Regions from separate parts of the Rothia sp. P7181 genome, predicted to be linked through region 3. Evidence: riboswitches for the same ligand, from Rfam matches in the RefSeq annotation. Region 3 holds a riboswitch; each other region holds the start of a gene.

Region 1 (5,339 bases), on a different contig from region 3:
TTCCGATGCCGGCGTCGATGATGACGGGAACGTCTAGTTCGCTGGTGATGAGTTGGATGTTGTGTGGGTTGAGTATTCCTAGTCCTGTGCCGATGGGTGCGCCAAGGGGCATGACGGCGCTGGCGCCTGCATTTTGTAGGTGTCGTGCGGTGATGGGGTCGTCGTTGGTGTAGGCGAATACGGTAAAGCCTCGTTCGGCGAGTGTTTCGGTGGCTTCGATTAGTTCGTAGGTGTCGGGTAGGAGTGTTGTTTCGTCTGCGATGACTTCTAACTTAATCCAGTGTGTTTGGAGTGCTTCTCGGGCAAGTTCTGCGGTTAGTAGTGCGTCTTTTGCGGTGTAGCAGCCTGCGGTGTTCGGCAGAATTTTGATGTTGTTGCGTTTCAGAATGGAGTAGAGAGATTCTTTTCCGCTGGGGTTGTATCGTCGCATGGCGACGGTGGTCAGTTCTGTTCCTGAGCTAAGGAGTGCTTCTTCGAGGTGTTGTAGTGAGGTGATTCCTCCGGTGCCCATGATAAGTCGTGAGTTGAGGTCTACTCCGTCGATGTTCAGTGGTGGAATGTTTGTTGGTGTCATGTTCTTTTTATCTCGAGTTTGTTGTTTGTGCTGGTGGTGTTATCCGCCTTGTACGGCGGTGATGATTTCTAGCCTGTCATGGTGGTTTGCGGTGGTGTGTGCCCATTGATTGCGTGGTAGTACGGTGTCGTTGAGTGCTACGGCGATGCCAAGGGGTGTTCCGTCTTGGGCGTTTCCTTGGTCGTTGAGGGCGGTGTTGATGGTGTCTTCGACGAGTTTTTTGATGGTTTGTGGTGTCGTATAGGTGTGTTCTGCACCGTTAATTGTGAGGGTGATGTTCATTGGGGTTTTCCTCCGTTGGTTTAGGGTTTTGTTGGGTTGGCGTGAAGCGTTGTGGACGGCAAGCGTAGAGGTCTTTTCTGTCGTCTTCGGTGAGGGTTTCGGTGATGAGGTGTTCTACGAGTTCTGCTGCTCGTGGTGAAAGCAGTATTCCGTGACGGAAGTAGCCGTTTGAGAGGATGAGGTTTTTGAGTGGTTTACCGTGGTGTTCGATTGTGCCGATGAGGGGCAGGTCGTCGGGTGTTCCGGGGCGTGCTCGTGAGATTATTTCGTAGAGTTCGAGTTCTGTGATGGCGGGGATAAGCTCTCTTGCATCACGTAGTAGTTGGTATATTCCGCCAGCGTTGATACCGGGCATATGGTCTTCACGTGATGTTGCACCGATGACGACGGTGTTGTCTTCACGGGGAACGATGTAAACAGGTTGGGAGCGGACGATACCGCGAATTGTTGAGGTGATGAAGGGCCGCTGGTTTTCAGGTACGCGGAGACGAAGCACATCACCGTAGACGGGTCGTAAAGGGAGTTCTTTGAGCGCTGGTATGCCCTGAAGTTCTAAGGTTCCGAGGCCGTTAGCGACGATGATATATGTTGCGTGGAGTTCTCCGGTGTGCTGTTGCCCTGTCGTGGGGTTTTGGTATTCCCAGTAGATGCCGCGGGCGTGTGTTTGGTCTGCGTCGAGAAGAATTTTTTGGGCTCTCACAGGGTAGAGCTGTTCGTGTAAGAGGTGTATGAGCCCTTGGCAGTACCAGCGCGGGTTAATCTGGTGGTCGCCGGCTATTTCCACGACTCCTGCAAGACGCGAGGAGAGGCTTGGTTCTTGAGAACGAGCTTTTCGGATGGATATTTTTTGGGTTTCTAAACCTAGCTCTTGTTGATATTGTTGGAGGTCTTCTAGAGCATTTTTATCAGCATGATCGTAGGCGCATACGAGGGTTTTTGTTTCTTGTCTACCAACGTGAATACCGGATTCTTCTTGAATGTGTTGTGCAAAGTATGGGTATAGTTGCGCTGCCCGTTTCATCAGCTGAACTAATGGTTCTTGGCGAAATTGTGTTTCAGATGCTGGGGCAAGCATTCCGGCGGCTGCTCGTGTTGCTTCTGAAGCGGGCTGTGGGTCTAAGACAGCAACGCTATACCCTATTTTTTGGAGACGGTACGCGGTCGATAATCCGATAATTCCTGCACCGATGACTGCAATATCTACTGTTGAGGGTGGTTCTTTGGATAGTTCGGGTATATATTGATGAATAGTTGAATCTTCATCGTGCGGGTTAAACAACGTCGCACCCATGACGAACACTTCCTTCCGGCGGCATAACCCGCATCAAGTAAGACGGTCGGCTCTCTTAGCCCTCTCAGCGTCGTGAAGATATATCTATTGTGATATGGCGCGATATATCTGACGCTCCCGTAGGTCACTCTAAGTATAAGCCTCAATCTTTTTGATACAAGGAGACCTCAAAACTATGTCCGTTTATGAACAACAGCCTTTCGCTACTTCTTTCGTGAATTCTTCTTCAACGCTTCGTCGCGAGCGCCTTGAAAAGCTTCACAAAGCACGCTTGTACTTGTGTACGGATGCGCGTTTATCTCGTGGAGATTTAGAGTCTTTTCTGGATGAAGCCTATAGTGGCGGTGTCGATATTATTCAGCTGCGTGATAAGAAGATTTCTGTGCAACAGGAGCTAGCAGCTTTAGAGGTTCTCAAAAAGGTGGCGCGTCGTCACGATAAGCTTTTTGCGGTCAATGACCGTGCTGATGTTGCCGCTCTTATGGGTGCTGATATTTTTCATCGAGGTCAAGACGATCTTTCTGCGGTGCAGGCGCGCAGGTTGTTAGGTGCCGATGTTCTTGTAGGTGCTTCAACACATGGGGTGTCTCAGGGGCAGGAGGCTGCTGCCGATAAGAATATTGATTATTTTGCGTGTGGGCCGGTGTGGCCGACGCCGACGAAGCCGGGGCGTGCAGCAACAGGCGTGGAGTATCTTGAGCAGGTTGCTCAGTTTGCCGGTCAGAAACCGTGGTTTGCTATTGGTGGCGTTAACGTGGATACGGTGTCAGAGGTTTGTCAGGCAGGTGCCTCACGTATTGTTGTGGTGCGTGCTTTAACCGAAGCTGCTGATGTTCGTAGCGCAGCAAAACAACTGAAGGGTGCGTTAGAAGTTGTTTAGCTTTCTCTAAAGAGTTTTGGTTGTCGTTGAAAGGTATTCTTCCCACCCTTGTTTTACGAGAGTGTGTATCTGTCCTAGTGTCTGTGACATGGTTTTTGTGTGGGCGATAATCGGTAAGAAATTGGTGTCGCCAGACCATCGTGGGAGGATATGCTGGTGTAGGTGATCGGCTATTCCGGCTCCCCCAATTTTGCCTTGGTTCATCCCAATATTGAATCCGTCTGTTTTGCTGACTTGACGTAGCACACGCATCGCTTGTTGGGTGAGAATCCCTATTTCGGTTAGTTCTTCGACGGTTGCGTCATCGTAATATGGGATATGCCGGTAGGGCAGAATCAGCAGGTGCCCTGGGTTATATGGGTAGAGGTTTAAGATGGCGTATGCGTATTTACCTCGATGAACAATCAGAGATTCTTCGTCGGAGCGTTCGGGAGCACTACAAAAGGGGCATGTCTGTTCTTGGTAGTCTTTTTGCCCTCCGCTGACGTATGCCTTACGGTGAGGTGTCCAAAGCCGTTGGAAAGCATCTGGGACTTGTGGCAGTTCAAAGCTATCGGTGGTGTACTCCATGGTCTTTAGTGTACCTGTAGGCTCATACGCTCTATGTGAATGTTGCTAAAAGATTCTTGTGGATGCTACCGGATAAGTCTTTTCCGGTAGCATCCACACAGATTATGCGAGTGTGATACTCCTAGCAGAATAGGTTCTAACTATTCTTCAAGTAGTCCACGTCGACGTAATAGTGGTTCAATTCGTGGGTCTCGTCCTCGTAACTGTCGGAAAGACTCTGCCGGGTCTTGGCTATTTCCTGTTGCGAGGATAGCGTTTTTGAAGGTTTCACCGTTGTGGCGGGTTGCTCCCCCGGATTCTTCAAACCAATCAACAGTTTCTGCGTCCATCATCTCGGAGTAGATGTAAGCATAGTATCCGGCGGCGTATCCTCCACCAAAGATGTGTTTGAACATTCCGGTAAGGTAGCGCGGAGATACTGGGTATTGGTCGAAGCCATAACGTTTGAGCACTTCATCTTCAAAGGCTTTAGCATCTTCACAACTGTCGATGAGCCCGTCTTCAACGCTACGGGTGTGCCATGCCATATCGAGGAGGGCGGCTCCTAGATATTCGCTGGTGGCAAATCCTTCTCCCCACTGTTCGCTAGCGCGTAGCGCATCAATATGTTCTTGTGGGAGTGTTTCTCCTGTATCAATATGGCGTGCGTAGTTCCCTACTACTGCTGGGTGGAACATCCACATCTCATTAACTTGTGAGGGATATTCAACAAAGTCACGGGGAACGTTCGTACCAGCAACAGAAGGATACTTAGCGGTACTTAACAAGGAATGTAGTGCGTGGCCAAATTCGTGGAAAAGTGTCCGTACATTATCAAGGGTCAGTAGCGCCGGTGCACCTTCAGCAGGTTCTGCAATGTTGAGGGTGTTGAGCACTACTGGCACTTGTTGGATGCGTTCATCACGTGGTACGAGGTCGTTCATCCATGCTCCGCCTTGTTTGGTGGCGCGAGCATACGGGTCAAGAGCAAAAATACCGATAAGAGTGCCGTTCTCGTCTTTGACCTCCCATACCCGCATGTCGGGGTAATAACTCGATAGTTCGGGGTGTTCGGTGAAGCTGATTCCGTAAAGAGTTTCAGCGGCGTAGAAGACGCCTCGTTCTACTACAGAGTTAAGCTCAAAGTAGGGTCGTAGAGCTTGTATATCGACACGATATTTTTCTTCTGCCACACGTTTGAGGTAGTAAGGTACGTCAGCAGCATGGATGTCTTCAACAGGCACTCCCGCAACTTCTGCCATGGTTTCTAGTTCTTTACGGAAGTTTGCTAATGCTTGTGGCAACATTTTTTCAAGCATCGCTAATGCTTCATCAGATTTTTGTGCTACAGCTCGGCGAATGGTCAGTTCTGCGTGGTTCTTTGCTCCGAAGAGTGCTGCTCGTTGCGCTCGCAGGTATGACATTTTTGCGCCAGTTTGGATGGTTTGTGGTGTATCTGCGCTACCGGCATCTCGAGTGTGTGCTCGTCCACGGTTGATGGAGTTTGCATAATATTTTTCGCGGGTCGCGGGGTTCTCTAGTGATTCAAGAAGTGCCGGTGCGGCAAAGAGATCTTGAGGTAGCAGGAACGCTCCTTCGTGTCCGTTTTTTGCGGCGTTGAGGGCAAGACGTTCTCGGGTGCTTTCGTCGAGTCCTGTAAGTTCTTCTTCGTCGTGGATGAGAAGTGCTGCTTGTTGTGCTCCGGTCAGCAGTGCTTTAGAGAATTCTGCACTCAGTTTTGCTAGTTCGGCCTCGAGTGCTGC
Region 2 (5,339 bases), on a different contig from region 3:
TTCAGAACAATTTTTAAGAGCCTTTCGTCGTTTACGTCGCTCTCGTGCAGAAGGATAATGACGAGTTACTGCCACATTACGAGCACAAATTAGCTCTGCCCCAGCCTGTTGCGTTGAAGGAAGAACCTCTGGTGTGTAGTCAGGAACCCATACCCCCGCAGAAATAAGCTCTTCCTTCGCTTCTGCAAGAACCTCAGTAGGTGAACCATCATGAGTAACACGTCCGCCTGCGCTAAGAACAATAATTCTGTCCATATGCTCAGCCCATACACCAACACGATGTTCAATAACGACAAGGGTTGCTCCCGTATGTTTTTGTGCGCGTATTACGGCATCACGAACATCTTCAACACCAGCAGGATCAAGGTTTGCTGTTGGTTCATCTAAGAAAATACCACCGGGATGCATCGCAAGGATGCCAGCCAACCCTAGTCGTTGTTTTTGTCCGCCAGATAGGGCACTCGTCGGATGTGATAAGTCAAACTTCTCTAAGCCAACATCTGCTAGAGCGCGTTTAACACGTTCCCATATTTGTTCATGCGGCACACCTAAATTTTCGGGCCCGAAAGCAACATCATCTCCTATACGAGATAGCACGATAGATGACTCTGGATCCTGTTGCATAAGTCCTACTGCGCCGTGAGCATCTTCAGCAGGTATACCATCGATGGTGATAGTGCCCTGTTGAGATTGGCCATCATCGTCGTGTAATAGCCCGCCCATGGCGTGCAGAAGGGTTGATTTACCTGCGCCAGAAGAACCCAAAAGAAGCACTTTTTGTCCAGGTTCAATGGTCAGGTTTACAGATTCTATAGTAGGTTTTTCTCGTCCTGCGTAATGCCAACCAAACTCACGTACACTAATACGAACGCCACGCACCGGCTGAGAGTCAGCAGGCGGTGGCGTTATGGAAGATGTTGTATCCACGGTTAGGCGCGTGCTCGTTTCGACCGTCCAGAAGCCAAGGACGACAAGACACCCGTTTGTGCTAGTGCTTTCATTAAGAACCACGAAAGAACCCCAGCAAGCAATGCCCCAGAAATCGTTCCGCATGCCGTGTAAACCAGCATCTTTGCAAAAGAAAGCTCATTTGCGTAGTAGATGATAATTTCTGAGACTCCCATACCGAAGCCAGATACTGCGCCGGCAAGAGCTGCGACCATAATATTCCACTGGCGGTAAAGGAATACCGCAAAAATAAGTTCTGCGCCAAGACCCTGAACTAGACCAGAAATAATAACGGACAGACCAAAATGTGTGCCAAGGATACCCTCAATAATGGCGCCAAGAAGTTCACAATATAGTGCTGCACCAGGTTTACGGATAACAATTCCACCCAGCACACCAGCAATCAACCAGCCACCGCCAATAAGAGGCATATATTCTGGTACCGTTGCAAAAATCGTTTTTGCCAGCGGATAAATCGCAACAGACCAGAACCAGAAAATGAGTCCGCATGCTACAGACAGGACAGAGGCGATAACGATATCGTTAACTCGCCACGCTAAAGAAGATTTCTTAGCCATTGTAAATTTTCCTTCCCGAATACAGGAAGGGGAACGTTACACTACGTGAACGTTTGAGAGAACTCGACTTCCTAAACGCCGGTACTAACCGGATCAGGTTCGAGGGTCTGCTTTCGCACTCTCAGCACCCTACGGTGCTCCCCTGTCGCTTCTATACGTATATGTTTATACGGCTTTATTGTCAAAGCCTTGTTCAGTATAGTTTGTTCACTACGTTCAATTCCACCCTCCAGAGAAGTTATGACAATATCTGCAGTTTCCACGCTTTCTTAGAGAATTATTCGTGAGTAGTAATACGCTGTTGGGCTTCTCCTGTTATAGGATTGCTAAGGATACTCATCAACGATGGAGAAAAACATGAACCCCATTAATCTTGTAGGAACCGCAGCTTCTCTTGCCGGCATCACCGTGGCAAACAAAGCGCTCTCTGCAACATGGAAAAAAGTAACCGGAAATGAACCACCCGCAAGCAACCCCGACGATGATGAGCGTTGGCGAGACATCATTCTATGGTCACTTCTGACCGGTCTTGTTGGCACCGTTATCAAAGTCAGCATCACCCGTAAAACTAATGAGGTCAAAGCAAAACGCAAAAATGATCCCATCGGACAAAACGAAGTCTAAGAACATCATCTCTTAGAAAACCTCATCCTCGTGTAGACGGCAACAGTCATTTTGTTGCCGTCTACGCTTCTTTAAACCCCATAAACTTACCGCTCATCAGCGCTAACAAATCCTTTGAAGATAAGCCCACTGTAAGTGAACCTTAGACAGTGCACATAGTTCTGGTAAAAAGTACACAAATTTCTTCACTTTATCTTTGTTTCTGCGGGTATTTCACACCATTACCCATGCTCAATAGATACTCTTATCCTTATGAGCAAACACGCCAAAGAGCAGAACGAATCTGCACCATTAGGGACCCGCGGCACCATCACAGCCTGGGCATTATGGGACGCCGGTGGCGCTTCCTTCAATGCGGTCATGACAACATTCGTCTTCACCGTCTACCTCACCAGCAAAGCATTCGGCGACCCTAAAGACGCCTCCGAAATGCTCTCCACAGGCCTCGCCATTGCAGGGCTACTCATCGCGTTACTTGCCCCCGTCACAGGGCAACGCGCAGATGCATCAGGTCAACGCACCCTATGGTTAGCAGTCAACACGTTCCTCACAGCCGTGCTCATGGCACTTTGCTTCTTCACGTTCCCTGAACCACAATGGCTTCTCTACGGTGTAACGCTCATCTGCGCAGCAAACGTCATGAATGAGTTTGCCATCGTCAACTACAACGCGCTACTGCCAGAACTATCAACGCCCTCAACGGTTGGAAAAATTAGTGGTATCGGATGGTCTGCAGGCTACTTCGGCGGAATCATCGCCTTAGGAATCGTCCTCTTCGCGTTCGTGGGGCTTGGCTCAGACACCGGTTTCTTAGGTATCTCACCCGATAACTCTTTGAATATTCGTGCAGTTGCCATCTTCTCAGCAGTATGGTCCATCGTGCTTAGCACACCGCTTGTTATTGCGCTCTACCGTCACGACCGTCGTCACCCCAAAAAACCAGTAGCACCCAAAGTTGGGCTCATAGACTCCTACAAAAAGCTCTGGGCAACACTAAAAGCCCTCTACAAAGACTCACCTAAAACCCTCGCATTCCTCTTTGCTTCAGCAATTTTCCGTGACGGGTTTACCGGTATTTTCACCTTCGGCGGTATCGTCGCCGCAGGTACTTTTGGGTTTAGCACCACAGAAATCATCATTTTCGCTATCGCAGGTAACGTTGTTGCCGGTATCGGTGCACTTCTCGGCGGTAAATTTGATGACCTCATCGGACCCAAACGAGTCATCGTCTCTAGCATTGTCTGCTTGCTCATCTCTGCAACCCCGCTCCTATTTATCCAAAACCCTATTGTCTTCTGGATTTGTGGATTAGGGCTCTGCGCTTTCGTCGGGCCAGCACAATCCGCGTCACGAACCTACCTCTCGCGTATCACCCCACCCGGGCATGAAGGAGAAATCTTCGGATTATACTCCACCACAGGACGTGCAGCAGCACCCCTAGCACCGCTACTATTTGGACTATTCGTCTGGGCGTTCGGTGCACAAATCTGGGGTATTCTTGGCATCATGGTGGTTCTCGCAGCAGGTCTGTTACTCACCCTGCCACTACCGCGAGTGCACCGCAAAGAACACCAAGAAACCCTCGAAAAAGGGCAACTATAATACGTCACTTACCGCTTATCAAAGAATAGGGTGGGTGCTTACATCGTTGTGTAAGCACCCACCCTAGCTTTTGTGTTGCACCATACGGCACAACAGCCACTAAAACATCACGGCTTCTGATAAGAAATCATCTGAGAATCCACAAGATTCTGCAATACAGCAGGGAACTGGTCATCAGGAATAGGCCCATACTGTTGTTCAATCCGCTGACGAAAAACATCCACAGGCAACGGCTCATCCAGCAACAGCCAACTATCAGCAGCGAACTCCGACACCTCAGACAACCGCCCACCACCATAAATTAACGAAGCATCGTCCAAAAGCACAGCAGACGTACCCGAGACACGAGACACAAGGCCCGCCGGTACTTCCTGCTCAACAGAATGAACAATCTGCCACGATGCAGAAGACTCCTCCGCCGGCGAAGACAATAACTCCCTAAAGACCGGCAATGTCTGAGAAATCTCAGAATACACCACACGGCGCACACCGCCACAACGCTTCATCGCATCCAGCAAACGAGGTAAACCATCATCGGTGAGCAACAAACCAGAAGTCTGACCAGCAATCTCCACTAACGCTTCAGCCCAACTCACATCCTCCACATACGGAACAGTTGGCTCCTCAACACGCCCCAAAAGTACGATACAAGATAGCTGATACGAAAAATTATCTGGCGCAACTACCGAAATACCCAAAGACCCCGGATCTATCTGATGTTTAGGAGAACCCTTCTCCACAATCACCGACAACGGCTTAGGATACGGACGTACACATAAATCATCCTGCACAACAGCCGTCTCATCCGACAAATACGCAAAATGCTGCCCCAAAAAACGAGACGCCGTCGTTTTACCACGCCCTGACGGGCCAATTAAAATCATGGCACGGCCAGAAGATTCATCACCCAAGGCAGCCGCATGAAAAAGACTCACCGAACCAGCTAAAGTACGAAGCATCGCCAACGTCACCTCAACCGTCAAACGCTCTTGAGCGGCATCAACATGCTGAACGCTCAAAAACTGCAAGCCTTCAAGACCCCGATATTCTTCAGGGCAACTCAACTCCGCAGAAACAAAAACTTTCCCATCCGCAGTGCTCTGCTCTAAATCGCCCACACAACGAACCGGGTCCATCGCCGCCCACGAACTCAGAACGTCCGCAACCAGTGACTCTTCAAGAGAATCGTCAAAAAATAATTCGACGCTCGTACCCGCAGGGTATAAACGTATAGCGCGCATCAAAAACCCTAACCGTCCGAAACGATATTAGTACGATGAAAATTCAGATAGCTACGCGAAGCCGTCGGACCACGCTGACCCTGATAACGGTTGCCGTATGCGCCATCACCATAAGGGTGTTCAGCCTCTGAAGACAACCGGAAAAAGCACAACTGACCAACCTTAGAACCAGGCCACAACATAATAGGCAACGTCGCCATATTTGACAGCTCTAACGTCACATGCCCCGAAAAACCAGGGTCAATAAAACCAGCTGTAGAATGCGTCAAAAGACCCAAACGCCCCAACGACGACTTACCCTCCAAACGGGCAGCTACATCAGCAGGCAAGGTGACAGACTCATACG
Region 3 (5,339 bases):
GAACATCCGTGACTCAGTGTCCGTTGCACGAATACTAACCTGCCCTAGAGCACGAGAATATTCCTTAAGATATAAACCATCTTGGTCTAAATAATAGATAAAAGCATCCTGAGGTAGAGAGCCGTCACCAAGACCTTCAACAAAAGGACAGCTGTTAACCTGTTCTCTGATAGAGGTACTCAACTCCCAGACGTATTCAGAAAAGCTCTCACGCAAACGCACCATGTCAAGGTCTTGAGCCTGTAGCAAATATTTATCGACATCGCTAACTCGTGCACTTTGTTCAGATATCACAGAATGAACATGATAAAAATGATCAATCGGCCCGTTCCCGCCACCAACCTCAAGTCTTTGACCGTTGTTAATAGCTCCCGTAATCCACCGTTTAACGCGTTCTAGAGAAGTCTGCCAGCACCTTGTACGCGCAAGCTCAGTCGCTAAAGCAGCAGAAAAAGAACACCCCGTACCATGTGTGGTACGAACCTGTGCACGTTCAGAAGAACCAACCCATACTGGTTCACTATGACCTGGCATCATCAGCGCATCAGAAGTTCTCTCCCCTGAACAATGTCCACCTTTAACAAGAACCGCGACTTTATAACAATCAGCTAGACGCTGCCCCTGCTCACATAAAACTGACCATTGTTCAGTAGATTCTTCACCTAGCAGAACAGCCATCTCATGCGCATTAGGGGTGATGACATCAGCATAAGGAAACAATGAAGAAAGCTCTGCTACCGAGTCTTCTTCAGCTAAAGAATCTCCACTTGTAGCAACCATAACAGGGTCTAGAACCACAACGGGAGGACGATATTTTTGCAACCATGAACGCACAGCAGCAATGACGTCAGAAGTGCCTAACATGCCAATTTTGACAGCGTCAATATCGATATCAGAGCTGAGTGCCTCTAATTGTTGAGATAAGAACTGTGCCGGAGGAAAAAAAGCCTGTTGCACACCACGAGTGTTTTGAGCAGTCAAAGCAGTAATAGCGCTCATACCATACCCACCATGCGCTGCAATAGATTTCAAGTCGGCTTGGATTCCCGCACCACCACCAGAATCAGACCCCGCGATGGTCAGCACTCTCGGATATTCGCGTGTTTGAATAGAAAGTTGATGCGGTGTTAAAGTGTCGCCCATAAAATCGACATCCCTTCGCTTGTACTAACAAGAGCAGGTTCTGCGGGTTTTTCTCAGCTCTTATGAAAGAGCACCCCGTGTCCTGATATTCATGCACCTATGGTAGAAGTGCTTAAACCAGCCTAGGAAAAATAGACTCTGACGGCTAGAGTTTTCAGCAAAGACAGCGATTATGACTCTTCTTTACAGCAAAACAAAAGATGGTGTGCTCTGTATAGAACACACCATCTTTTATCACACCGCGGAGACGATGAGATTATCGTCCTTCACGTTTAATCTGGTCGGCAGAAACCCCAACACCGAGCATGACCGTATGCTCCTCATGTTCTGAGATTGTTGGTACTTCTGCAACAGAAGCAACAATACTTTTAGCAGCATGCCCTTCTGAAAGTTCTTGACGCTGCACCTCAGAACCCACACCAGTGCTCACTGCTCGACGCGAACGACGTTTACGAGGTGCTGGTGTATGCTCGGGAGTGGTTACTTCCTGAACAGTTTTTTCTTCGATACTCTGCTGACGTCCAGGTTGTGCAACACCAGTTACGAGAGACTGCTGGGCTTCTTGTTCTTTAGAGATGTCAGAAACGCTCACCGCTACCGAAGAACCAGCAGACGAAACCGGTGCAGATGCCCGACGAGAACGACGACGCTTGACGGGAGTCTCCTCTTTCTGAGATGAGTCTTGCTCATCTTTACGTTGGACATCTCGACCAGCTTTTTGCGCTGCTCTCGCTCGAGCTTCTCCAGCTCGAATCGCCGCTAAACGTTCAGAGTTCTGAGTGAATCGAGAAGAAAGATTTTCATCATATTCTTGTTCAGCAGTGTCCTCAGAAACAGAGCTCTGTCTTTCTTTAGAATCAAAGATTTGTTCTAAAGATTCTAAAGTAAACGAAGAATCTTCAGTTGACGATTCTTGTTCCTCTACCTGCTCATGAGCATGAGGAAGTTCAACAACTTCACCACCGATAGTAAGTACTAGCTCTGATGAGGAGTCTTCTACCTGCTCAACGTTCTTCACTTCTACATCACGACGTGATGGTTTACGACGCTTTCGCTTACGAGAGCTCTTAGACTCTGTAACGTCCTCAGAAGCTTCATGCTCGTGCGTTGCAGCAGCGATAGACGCAACGGCAGCGCGACGAGACTCTTCACGATGATCGTGTTCGAGGTTGGACTCTTCTGCAGGGGCCTCAGCATGAGATTCACGAATACGTGCTGATTTCTGATGACGAGCACGGCGACGATCTTCACGATCAGTACGCTCATAACGGTGGATATAATCTGAAGCACCGCCAGAACGTCCTTTAAGAGGTTGGTCATGAACAAGTAGTCCACGTCCAGAGCAGTTCTCGCAGGCTTCGGAGAACACTTCAAGTAACCCAGTTCCCATGCGTTTACGTGTCATCTGAACCAGACCCAAAGATGTCACTTCAGCAACTTGGTGTTTGGTGCGGTCACGGCCAAGGCACTCTACCAGACGACGCAAAACCAATTCACGGTTTGATTCTAGAACCATGTCGATGAAGTCAATGACGATGATTCCGCCGATATCACGCAAACGTAGCTGACGAACAATCTCTTCAGCTGCTTCAAGGTTATTTTTTGTAACGGTTTCTTCGAGGTTTCCGCCAGAGCCGATGAACTTTCCGGTGTTAACGTCAACAACCGTCATCGCTTCGGTACGGTCAATGACCAAAGAACCGCCAGAAGGTAAGAAAACTTTACGATCGAGAGCTTTATGAAGTTGTTCTTCAATACGGTAGTGCTCAAAAACGTCTTCTTCGTTATCCCAGCGTTGTAGACGGTCCACAAGGTCTGGTGCCATGTAGGTTAAGTACGCTTCAATAGAGTCCCATGCGGAGTCTCCCTGTACAACCATGGCGCTGAAGTCTTCGTTAAAGACATCACGAACAGTCTTAATGGTGAGGTCTGGTTCTTGATACAGCATTTCAGGAGCCAGAGTCTTAGGCGCTTCAGCAAGCTTCTTGATGTCTTCCCATTGGGCGCGTAGACGGTTGATATCGTGGGTGAGCTCATCTTCAGAAGCTCCCTCCGCTGCAGTTCGGACGATTACGCCGGCACCTTCAGGGAGTTTATCCTTGAGAATTTTCTTAAGACGAGCGCGTTCGGTGTCCGGTAGTTTACGGGAAATGCCGGTCATAGAGCCGCCAGGAACGTACACCAAGAAACGTCCTGGTAACGATACCTGACTTGTTAGGCGAGCGCCCTTATGGCCTACAGGGTCTTTCGTAACTTGTACGAGTACGGAGTCGCCTGATTTGAGGGCGTTTTCAATTTTTCGTGGAGTACCTTCTAATCCGGAGACATCCCAGTTAACTTCGCCGGCGTAGAGCACTGCGTTTCGTCCACGTCCGATGTCGATGAAGGCTGCTTCCATGGAAGGAAGAACGTTCTGAACCTTACCAAGGTAGACGTTGCCAATGAGAGAATCTTGTTGAGTTTTTGAGACAAAGTGCTCTGCTAGTACGCCGTCTTCGAGAACACCAATTTGGATTCTGTCGTCTTTTTGTCGAACAATCATCTGTCGTTCAACAGATTCACGGCGTGCGAGGAATTCTGCTTCGGTGATGCCGCGCTGACGGCGCCCTGAATGGCGTGATTCACGGCGACGAATTTTCTTAGCTTCAAGACGGGTAGAGCCACGTACTCCGGTGACACGGTTTGTAGTGTGTGAGTCTGATAGGCGTGGGGTGCGTACCTTGGTGACGGTATTTTCTGGATCGCCCTCGGTGCCACCTTCAATTTCGATGTCTTGTTCTCCGCGGCGACGGCGGCGACGGCGACGTGAGGTGACTTCGTCATCGTCAAGAGTGATTTCTGCGAGTCGGCGTTGACGGCGTTCTGCTTCGAGTGCTTCGCGGCGAGCTTCACGTTCTGCACGAGCTTTTTCAGCGATTTCTTCAAGGTTTGGTGAGAAGAATAAGAGGTTTGAGGTTGAAGCTGCAGCGGTAAGGTTTTTGAGTTCTTCTGCGAGAATTTCTTTTTGTGTTTTAGGCTGAGGTTTTTCTTCTGGCTCAGGTTCTGTTTCAGAAGAATCTTCTTCAGGGGTCTTAGCAGGTTCTGAGCTGTTTTCGTCCTCAGTCTCGTGGTTTTCCGTTTCAGTTTCTGAGGTCTCTTCTACTGTTGAAGTCTCTTCTGTTTCCGGTGTTAACGAGTTGTCTTCTGGGGTGGTTTGTGATGATGGTGAATCCGCTTCGGTTTCGTTCACCTCAACATCATGTTTGATGTTTTCACTCATAGTATGTACGTTCTCCTGCATAAGGAACTAACCGCATTTAGCTCTTACGCTTCAGGTGAGAAAATCTCACAAAAGCTTATTCTTGCTCGGCTCGTTTCAAACGCTATAGCAACGCTATTGTTCGTTGTCTGATACAAGTTCTAGCGTGTTGTTTCTTTACCTTAGAACACGTCTGAAGGCATATTGCAGGTTTTCACGCGATGAGCTGAGCCAGTAGTTTCCCCGAGTCTGTGCGTTACGCACTGAACTTTTATTGCGCTATGTCTCATCTGATTAACGCGGTGTCGGTACCACCTACTGGATAGCTACTTCTGTATGCGGGCAGAAGACTACCAATGTTCATTCTCTCATATACTTCCTAAAATCGGTGCCCTTAAAGCATTCTTTCGAGAAAAGAAAAGCCAATACTTAGCTTCACACAGTAGGATAGTTAACGTTTTGTACCCCGTGTGGAGAATCCCATGACCTATACTCCAGAAGAAAAACTCATCGACGACGGCCCCATAACAATGAGCGACGCAGAGCAGGCAAGTTTTGACCGTCGCCTTGCCTTTTTGGTGCTTGTTGCTGGTGCTATTGCTTTCGTGTCTTCGTGCATGCTTGTTTTTGAACGTCTACAAATTTATATTGACGCTTCGCATGTTTCTTCATGTGATGTTAATGCCTTGCTCAATTGTGGTACGGTCATGCGCACCCCCTATGCTGAGGCTTTTGGGTTTCCTAATCCGTTTATTGGGTTAGTAGGTTATGCCATTGTTCTGACGATTAGCACCGCTATTTTGGCTGGTGCTCGTTTTAGTCGCTGGTATTGGTTAGCAATGAACATCGGGCATTTGTTAGCAACAGTCTTCGTTTTTTGGCTCTGGTATAACACCACGTTCAAAATCAATGCTTTGTGTCTTTTCTGTATGTTTGTGTGGGTTACCCAAATCATTAT

What was found. A riboswitch is a leader RNA that binds a small molecule or an ion and turns the genes downstream of it on or off. The one in region 3 is predicted to bind thiamine pyrophosphate.
Region 1: it holds a riboswitch for thiamine pyrophosphate, as region 3 does, so the genes downstream of both, thiO (glycine oxidase ThiO) here and ACN08Z_RS07505 (bifunctional hydroxymethylpyrimidine kinase/phosphomethylpyrimidine kinase) in region 3, are expected to answer to the same signal.
Region 2: it holds a riboswitch for thiamine pyrophosphate, as region 3 does, so the genes downstream of both, ACN08Z_RS07670 (ECF transporter S component) here and ACN08Z_RS07505 (bifunctional hydroxymethylpyrimidine kinase/phosphomethylpyrimidine kinase) in region 3, are expected to answer to the same signal.

What each region holds. Positions count from the first base shown of each region.
Region 1 covers NZ_JBLXXZ010000011.1:4,106-9,444, reverse strand. The annotation lists gene ACN08Z_RS06395 (thiazole synthase) at 1-574, opposite strand, end outside; gene thiS (sulfur carrier protein ThiS) at 614-856, opposite strand; gene thiO (glycine oxidase ThiO) at 834-2,147, opposite strand; TPP riboswitch at 2,141-2,278, opposite strand; gene thiE (thiamine phosphate synthase) at 2,323-3,027, shown strand; gene ACN08Z_RS06375 (HIT family protein) at 3,034-3,597, opposite strand; gene ACN08Z_RS06370 (M3 family metallopeptidase) at 3,738-5,339, opposite strand, start outside.
Region 2 covers NZ_JBLXXZ010000016.1:10,890-16,228, forward strand. The annotation lists gene ACN08Z_RS07665 (ABC transporter ATP-binding protein) at 1-927, opposite strand, end outside; gene ACN08Z_RS07670 (ECF transporter S component) at 930-1,526, opposite strand; TPP riboswitch at 1,578-1,680, opposite strand; gene ACN08Z_RS07675 (DUF4235 domain-containing protein) at 1,872-2,150, shown strand; gene ACN08Z_RS07680 (MFS transporter) at 2,403-3,752, shown strand; gene ACN08Z_RS07685 (hypothetical protein) at 3,860-4,993, opposite strand; gene dcd (dCTP deaminase) at 5,002-5,339, opposite strand, start outside.
Region 3 covers NZ_JBLXXZ010000015.1:13,800-19,138, forward strand. The annotation lists gene ACN08Z_RS07505 (bifunctional hydroxymethylpyrimidine kinase/phosphomethylpyrimidine kinase) at 1-1,143, opposite strand, end outside; TPP riboswitch at 1,137-1,231, opposite strand; gene ACN08Z_RS07510 (Rne/Rng family ribonuclease) at 1,400-4,402, opposite strand; gene ACN08Z_RS07515 (vitamin K epoxide reductase family protein) at 4,864-5,339, shown strand, end outside.